DNA from 2 places in the Stenotrophomonas sp. LMG 10879 genome. Region 1 is predicted to be linked to the other one. Evidence: riboswitches for the same ligand, from Rfam matches in the RefSeq annotation. Region 1 holds a riboswitch; the other holds the start of a gene.

Region 1 (4,419 bases):
GGCTGCAAAACACCCTCAATCCGAATCCTGCGCGCGCACCGCCTCCGCCTGGGTCTCTTCCTGCGCCGCCATCTCACGCGCGATCCACGCATCGATCATGTGCCGCTGGCGTTGCGCCTGCCGCCGCTCCCGCGTGTACTCCTGGTCCAGCACCCGGTACAGCGACACCATCACCAGCACCATCAACAGCGCGAACGGCAACGCGGCGATCGTGATCATGCCCTGCAGCGCCTCCAGGCCACCGGCCAGCAGCAACGCGCCCGCGATCAGTGCGATGCCCACGCCCCACGCAATCTTATGCCTGCGCGATGGCTCGCCCGCATCGTCGGTGGACATCGTGGCCAGTACCAGCACCGCCGAATCGGCCGAGGTCACGAAGAAGATCATCAACAGCACCAAGGCGATGCTCGATAGCAGCAACGGCAGTGGCAGGCTGTCGAACAGGGTGAACAGCACTGTTTCATAGCCGTTGCCCAGCGCCTGCACCAGGTCGGCGTGGCCGAAGATCTGCGACCAGATCGCGGTGCCACCGAAGACCGAGAACCAGAAGAAACCGAGCAGGGTGGGCGCAAGCACCACGCCCACCACGAACTCGCGAACACTGCGGCCGCGCGAGATGCGCGCGATGAACGAACCGACGAACGGTGCCCACGAAATCCACCATGCCCAATAGAAGATCGTCCAGTCCGCCACCCAGGTGCTGGACGAGAACGGCGACATGCGCAGGCTCATGGTCACCAACTGGTTGAGGTAGGAACCCAGCGTGGTGGTGAAGGTGTTGAAGATGGCGCCAGTCGGGCCGAGCACCAGCACCAATGCCAGCAGCAATGCCGCCAGCGCCAGATTGACGTTGGACAGCCACTTCATGCCACGCCCCACGCCGCTCAGCGAGGAGGCCATGTACAGCACGAACGCGACTGCAATGATGGTCAGCTGCAGCGGTATGCCTGCGTGCAGCCCGAACACCCGTTCCACGCCGGCGGCGATCTGCACCGTGCCGAAACCCAGTGCCGTGGCCACGCCCACTGCGGTGGCGACCACGGCGGAGATGTTGACCACCTTGCCGATCCAGCCGCGATGGTGTCGGCCGATGATCGGCTGCAGCATGTCGCTGATCTGGCCACCACCGTTGCGGTTGAACTGGAACCAGGCCATCGCCAGGCCGATCAGCGCATAGATCGCCCACGGATGCAGGCCCCAGTGGAAGAACACATAGCGCATCGCGGCGCGTGCGGCGTCCATGCTCTGCGGTTCAATGCCTTCCGGTGGCTTGGTGAAGTGCGAAATCGGCTCGGCCGCTCCCCAGAACACCAGGCCGATGCCCATGCCGGCAGCGAACAGCATCGACATCCAGCTGGCGCGCGAGAACTCGGGCTCGGCGTCTTCGCCACCGATGCGCAGGTTGCCGAAGCGGCCGAACGCCAGGTACATCAGGAACACCAACGCCAGGAATACCACCAGCAGGTACAGCCAGCCGACGCTGCGGATGACATCGCCCAGCGCCGCCTGCACGACGGTATTGAAGGGGCCGGGCGCGAGGCCGGCCAGCAGCACCAGGGCAAACACCAGTGCAATGGAAATGCGAAACACCATGAAGGAGCTTCTCCGATCAAGGGATTGAGGGGAGCGAGCGAAAGCTTGCAGGGAGTGGTCCAGCGACAGCGTGCGCACACCGGACAGGCGCCGCGATGGCGGCAGGGAATGCACCGCTTGCGACGGTGCGGTGCGCGTGCACGTTACTGAATGCGACGTCACGGTTCTGTTAACGAATGGCGATTGGGGTCAGATCCGTTTTCCGCAGGAACCGGATCTGACCCCGGAGGCAACCCCGGAGGCAGGCGGTCTATGCTCTAATGCGCACCAAGAAGCGGGGGTACCGCGGCCTTGTGGCCACGGTTGAGATAGTCCCTTGGAACCTGATCCGGCTCATACCGGCGTAGGGAAGCTTTGCAATGCAGCCGTGCCCCGACCCCGCCCAAGGACCGCCTTGGTGCTGTCCGGGCGCAGGTGCAGTGCGCCGCCGCTTCGTCCCTGACCTTCCTGGACGATGCCCGATGAACGCACAGCTCTCTGCCCTGCAGCAACAGGCCCAGCAACTCTCCGAATCCGTGACCCGGCCCATTCCCGGCTCGCGCAAGATTCACGTGCCCGGCTCGCGCCCGGACCTGCAGGTGCCGATGCGCGAGATCGCGCTGACCCGCACGCCCACCGTGTTCGGTGGTGAAGAGAACGCACCGGTCACCGTCTACGACACCTCCGGCCCGTACACCGATCCGCAGGTCCCTATCGATCTTTCCGCAGGCCTGCCCGCATTGCGTCGTGCGTGGGTGGAGGAGCGCAACGACACCGAACAGCTTGATGGCCTCAGCTCCTCGTTCGGCCGCGCGCGTGAGCACGATCCCAAGCTGGATCCGGTGCGTTTCCCCGCGCGCAGCCTGCCGCGCCGCGCGCAGGCCGGTGCCAACGTCACCCAGATGCACTACGCGCGCCGCGGCATCATCACCCCGGAAATGGAATTCGTCGCCATCCGCGAGAACCAGCGGCTGGAGGCGATCCGTGATGCCGCGCTGCTGCAGCAGCATCCCGGTGAATCCTTCGGCGCATCGATCCAGCACATCATCACCCCGGAATTCGTGCGCGAGGAAATCGCCCGCGGCCGTGCGGTGCTGCCCAACAACATCAACCACCCGGAAAGCGAGCCGATGATCATCGGCCGCAACTTCCTCACCAAGATCAACGCCAACATCGGCAACAGCGCGGTGTCCTCGGGTATTGCCGAGGAAGTGGAAAAGCTGGTGTGGGCGATCCGCTGGGGCGGTGACACGGTGATGGACCTGTCCACCGGCAAGCACATCCACGAAACGCGCGAGTGGATCATCCGCAACTCGCCGGTGGCGATCGGTACGGTGCCGATCTACCAGGCGCTGGAGAAGGTCGACGGCCGCGCCGAAGCGCTGACCTGGGAGATCTTCCGCGACACCCTGATCGAACAGGCCGAACAGGGCGTGGACTACTTCACCATCCATGCGGGCGTGCTGCTGCGCTACGTGCCACTCACCGCCAAGCGCGTTACCGGCATCGTCAGCCGCGGCGGTTCGATCATGGCCAAGTGGTGCCTGGCCCACCACAAGGAAAACTTCCTCTACACGCATTTTGAAGACATCTGCGAAATCATGAAGGCCTACGACGTGACCTTCTCGCTGGGTGATGGCCTGCGCCCGGGCTGCATTGCCGATGCCAACGATGCGGCGCAGTTCGGCGAGCTGGAAACGCTGGGTGAGTTGACGAAGATCGCCTGGAAGCACGACGTGCAGACCATGATCGAAGGCCCCGGCCATGTGCCGATGCAGCTGATCAAGGAGAACATGGACAAGCAGCTGCGCGAGTGCGGCGAGGCACCGTTCTACACGCTCGGCCCGCTGACCACCGACATCGCGCCGGGCTATGACCACATCACCAGTGCCATCGGCGCGGCCATGATCGGTTGGTTCGGTACCGCCATGCTCTGCTATGTCACGCCGAAGGAGCATCTGGGCCTGCCAAACCGCCAGGACGTGCGCGACGGCATCATGGCCTATCGCATCGCCGCGCACGCGGCCGATCTCGCCAAGGGCCACCCCGGTGCGCAGGTGCGCGACAACGCATTGAGCAAGGCGCGATTCGAGTTCCGCTGGGATGACCAGTTCCACCTCGGCCTGGATCCGGAGAAGGCCAAGGAATTCCATGACGAGACCCTGCCCAAGGATGCGCACAAGCTGGCCCACTTCTGCTCGATGTGCGGCCCGCACTTCTGCTCGATGAAGATCACCCAGGACGTGCGCGAATACGCCGAGAAGGGCATGCAGGAGAAGTCCGAGCAGTTCCGTGCAGCCGGCGCCGAGGTGTACCAGCAGGGCTGATCGCAGAGGGCGGCGCCGGGCCACGCCCGGCGTCATCCCATCACCCATCTCACCGACATGCCGCTATCCTCGGCCCATCGTTCCCTGGGGATAAGGAACCATGCCCATTGCCGTGACCACCCGCTGGCTGGCCATCGCCCGCCGTCATCCCTCTGCCTGGCTGCTCGGGGCACAGCTGCTGTCGGTACTGCTGTACCCGGCGCTGGACGAAACCGCTGCCGGGCGCGCGGCAGTAGGCGTGTTCGGCATGGCCGTGCTCGGCCTGGCCCTGTGGGTGGTGCAGCGCAGCCCGCTGGGCACCTGGCTGGCGTTGGTGCTGGCCATCCCGGCGGTGGTGTTTTCCCTCTCTGCGGCACTGCTCGACCGGCCGGCACTGGGCATCACCGCACAGCTGCTGGAAAGCCTGCTGTATTTCTATACCGCGGGTGCGCTGATCGCCTACATGCTGCAGGACCACAAGGTGACCCGCGACGAACTGTTTGCCGCCGGCGCCACGTTCACGTTGTTGGCGTGGGCATTC
Region 2 (4,419 bases), on a different contig from region 1:
ACGCTGGATGCGATCAAGGACGCGCGCGAGCGCCCGCTGCTCAATGACGAGCGCCATCCGCAGAACCCGATGTACAACCAGGCCGTGAAGGGCATGGAAGGCCTGCCGGCAGGCACCTTCAAGGACCGCCATGCACTGGAGGCCGCTGCCGCCGCACTGACCAAGGAAGCGCAGGCCAGCGGCATGCAGCGCATCGACTCGGTGGTGCCCAGCACCAATGGTGAGCGCATGTTTGCCGTACAGGGTACCGCCGGCGACCCGGCCGCCTGCCGCGCGGCGGTGGACACCCGCGCTGCCAGCGAGCAGAGCATGGCGCTCAGCAGTGGCGCGGTGCACGGTGCACCGAATGTCCTGCAGCAGCAGGACGCCCAGCAGGAGCAGGTCAAGCAGGCCCAGCGCGCCATGGGCCACTGAGCCAGGCCGGGGGAGACCAGGGGAAGGGCCGCGTACTGCGGCCCTTTTCCTTTCTGGCAGCTGAGCGGCCGCGGCGCTTTCAGCCTCGCTTCATGCCGCCTGACGCTAGATGAATGCGCAAGCCGCACGGGGATCGCGCGCAATGTTCCGGCAATGTCCGGGCACCAGCGTGGTCCCTACGGCAGCAGGGGCGCCCAGCGCCCTCCCTGCCCACCGTGGCATGCACCTCACAGGAGAACCCAACATGCTCAGCACTTCCGCACTCAGCTTCCGTGGTCTGGCGATGGCCCTGGCACTTCTTGCCGGCGTGGCCGTGGTCAGTGATGCCAGCGCGATGTCGAGGAAGGACAAGCGCACCGTGGTCGGTGCCGTCGTCGGCGGCGTGGCGGGTCACCTGATCTCCAACGGCGACCCGGCCGCCACCGTCGGCGGCGCGGTTGCCGGCGGCGCCATCGGCAACCTGACCACCTCCGACCGCCATGATCGCCGCTACGACGGGCGCTATGACCGCCGTTACGATCGTGGCTACGATCGCCGTTATGACCGGGGCTACAACCGGGGTTATGGCTACGACCGCCGCGATGACCGTCGCTGGCAGCGCGAGCGCCATGACAACCGTTACTACCACGACCGCGGCCGCCATCGCGGCTGGTAAGCGTGCCGGCCGCAGGCCGCACATGATGTCCCTGACGGGCGGGTCGATGACCCGCCCGTTTGCGTCTGTGGCGTCCATGGCGTTGAATGCGCAGCCTTGGATGTTCCTTTACTCACCAGCGGCCGTGGCATGACTTCTTCCCCCCATCGCGTGCAGGGCCTCAACAACGACGAGGTCGCCGCCGACTGGCCGGCGATCGACGCGCAGGAGATCACCTGGCTGCGTGGCCACTTTCCGCAGCTGGGCGCGGACAGCACGCTGCGCTGGCACAGCCCGCGTCCGTTGTCGGCCGCGGCCATCGTCGACGGCACGCGCGGTCCGGTCTTCATCAAGCGCCACCACCACAGTGTTCGCAGCGCTGGAAGCCTGGAAGAGGAACACCGTTTCATCGCGCATCTGGCGACTGCCGGCATGCCGGTAGTGCAGGTACTGGCCAGCAACGAGGGCCGCACCGCACTCGAACACGGCCAGTGGACCTACGAACTGCATGCGGTGGGCGCCGGCATGGACCTGTATCGCGAGCTGCCGTCATGGTCACCGCTGACCGACGTCGCCCAGGCCCGCGAGGCAGGGCGCATGCTGGCCACGCTGCACCGCGCGGCAGCCGGCTACCAGGCCCCGCAACGCAGCACCCACCTGCTGGTGGCACGCGACGACCTGATCCGCGCCGATGACCCGATCGCCGCGTTGAAGGCCGACCTCGGCAACCGCCCCGGGTTGGCCCGCTACCTGGCGCGCATTCCCTGGGAAGAACAGCTGCGCCGCGACGTGCTGCCCTGGCACCACGGCCTGGCCGCGCGCCTGCAGGACGAACCACGGCTGTGGGCGCACAACGACTGGCACGTCTCCAACCTGCTGTGGAACGACGACGGCACGATTGCCACGGTGCTCGATTTCGGCCTGGCCTCACCGACCAGCGCGCTGTTCGATCTGGCCACCGCCATCGAACGCAACGCAGTGGCCTGGCTGCAACTGGAGCGCGGCACCGACGCGGTACGCATCGATATCGCCCTGGCCCTGCTGGAGGGCTACCGGCAGGAACTGCCGCTGTCGCCCACGCGCGTGCACCTGCTGGCCGACCTGCTGCCGATGGTCCATTTCGACTTCGCTCTGTCCGAAGTGGAGTACTTCGAGGGCGTCACCGGCTCCACCGCGAATGCCGACGTCGCCTGGCAGCCGTTCATGCTCGGGCATCCGGCCTGGTTCGCCACGCCCCCTGGCCAGGCCCTGCTGGCGGCCCTGCACGCCGCCGCGTAAGCCGCGAGCCACCCAACACGCTGGGTACCCAGTAGATCGACGCCATGCGTCGATGATGCGCTCGGCCGGGGTCAGATCCCTTTCCGCTGGAAAGGGATCTGACCCTGGCTGAAGGGCGGTAGCTCGCAAATCCGTACCATTTGTAGTGAAATGGTCACCTGAAGCGGGGGTGCCTGGATCTGCCAGGCTGAGAGAGTCCCTTGGAACCTGATCCGGTTTGCACCGGCGTAGGGAGCTTTGAGCCGCAGCCACACCCCCGTCATGGGCCGGTGCACCTGCGCGCCGTCGCTTCGTCTCCCTTGTTGTCTGAAGACGAATCGAATGAACCGCTGCCTGCGCCCCACCCTGCTCGCCCTTGCCCTCTGCGCCGCCCTGCCGCTGTACGCCAGCGAGGCAGGCACCGACGCCGTTGATGCTCCGCCGTCCTCGCCCACCGATCTGGCGGCAGTGCGCGTGCAGGCCGGCAAGCCGGCCACCGACACCTCGCGCGTCAACGCCTTCGGCGGCGGCTCCTGGAAGGACACGCCCGCCTCGGTGAACGTGCTGGAGCGCGACTACCTCGACCGTCGCCAGGTACGTTCGCTGTCCGAGCTGGCCAGCAATGACGCCTCGCTGGGCGATGCCTATGCGCCGGTGGGCTACTACCAGAACATCGCCATCCGCGGCTTCGCGCTGGATGCGGCCACCGGCTACCGCTTCAACGGCATGTCCATCGCCGGCGAACAGCGGTTGGCGCTGGAGAACATCCAGGAAGTGCAGATCCTGAAGGGCGAAGCCGGCCTGGCGGCGGGCGTGATGGCGCCCGGCGGCATCATCAACTACGTGGGCAAGCGCCCGGCGGAAGTGCGCACGGTCACTCTGGGCACCGATTCGGAAGGCTCGCGCTATGCCGCCGTGGATGTCGGCCACTGGCTGACCCCGCGCTTCGGCGTCCGCTTCAATGCCGCCTGGGATGCCAGTGATTCCTACGTCGAGCATGCCGACGGCCGCCGCAACTTCTATTCGCTGGCCACCGACTGGCTGATCGGCGAACACGGCAAGCTGGAAGTGGATGCCAACTACCAGACCAGCTCGCAGCGCTCGGTGTCCGGCTTCCAGCTGCTGGGCGCGCGCGACCTGCCGCGCGGCGTCGACCGCGAGCGCCTGCTCGGCTACCAGCCGTGGCAGCGGCCGGTGGACATCGCCAGCACCAACATCACCGCCCTGCACACCTACGACTTCAACGACGCCTGGCAGTCGCGGCTGTCGATCGGTCACAGCCGCTCGGTGATCGATGACAACGTCGCCTTCGCCTATGGCTGCTACTACACCGCAGGGTGCGCAGACGGCAGTGTGCCGGGCAACTATTTCGCCCCCAACGGCGACTACGACATCTACGACTACCGCAGCCCGGATGACACCCGCCGCAACCAGCAGGCGCGTGCCGAACTGCGCGGCAGCTTCGACACCGGCAGCGTCGGCCACCAGCTGAGCATCGGCGCGGACTACTTCCGCCGCACCGTCGACAAGCGCCCGAGTGTCAACGAGTACGTCGGCACCAGCAACATCCACGATGCGCAGGTGCCGGTGTTCGAGCCCTCACCGAAGATGCCGGGTGCATCGGCACGGCGCCTGGACAGCCGCCAGACCGCGTTCTTCGCACTGGACCGGATGAGCTTCGGCGATGACTGGCAGTGGCTGGCCGGTGGCCGCTTCGTGCGCCTGGACGAGCGCGCCTACGACAAGCGCGGCACGCCGCAGCGCCACAGCCGCCTGTCGCGCTTCCTGCCGCAGACCGCGCTGGTGTGGAAGGCTACTGACCAACTCAACGCCTACGCCAGCTACGTGCGCGGCATTTCGCTGGGCCAGGAAGCACCGTTCTGGACGTCCAACGCCGATACCTTCCTGCCGTCGATGCAGTCGCGGCAGCTGGAAGTGGGTGTGAAGTACGTGCCGGTGGACGCCCTCACCCTGGGTGCCGCGGTGTTCCGCACCACCCAGCCCTACCAGTACGCAAAGCCCGACGGCAGTGATGCCGGCTACACCTTCGTCGAAGAAGGCCAGCAGACCCATACCGGGCTGGAACTGACCGCCAACGGCCAGCTGACCGATGC

Evidence for each region. A riboswitch is a leader RNA that binds a small molecule or an ion and turns the genes downstream of it on or off. The one in region 1 is predicted to bind thiamine pyrophosphate.
Region 2: another riboswitch for thiamine pyrophosphate. It lies ahead of CR919_RS07920 (TonB-dependent siderophore receptor); the one in region 1 lies ahead of thiC (phosphomethylpyrimidine synthase ThiC).

Annotation. Positions count from the first base shown of each region.
Region 1 covers NZ_PEJT01000019.1:35,888-40,306, reverse strand. Annotated here, with positions in the region: gene CR919_RS20735 (BCCT family transporter) at 16-1,593, opposite strand; TPP riboswitch at 1,860-1,961, shown strand; gene thiC (phosphomethylpyrimidine synthase ThiC) at 2,055-3,899, shown strand; gene CR919_RS20725 (ion channel) at 4,000-4,419, shown strand, end outside.
Region 2 covers NZ_PEJT01000004.1:211,668-216,086, reverse strand. Annotated here, with positions in the region: gene CR919_RS07935 (peptidoglycan-binding protein) at 1-414, shown strand, start outside; gene CR919_RS07930 (glycine zipper 2TM domain-containing protein) at 659-1,069, shown strand; gene CR919_RS07925 (phosphotransferase) at 1,199-2,326, shown strand; TPP riboswitch at 2,482-2,577, shown strand; gene CR919_RS07920 (TonB-dependent siderophore receptor) at 2,648-4,419, shown strand, end outside.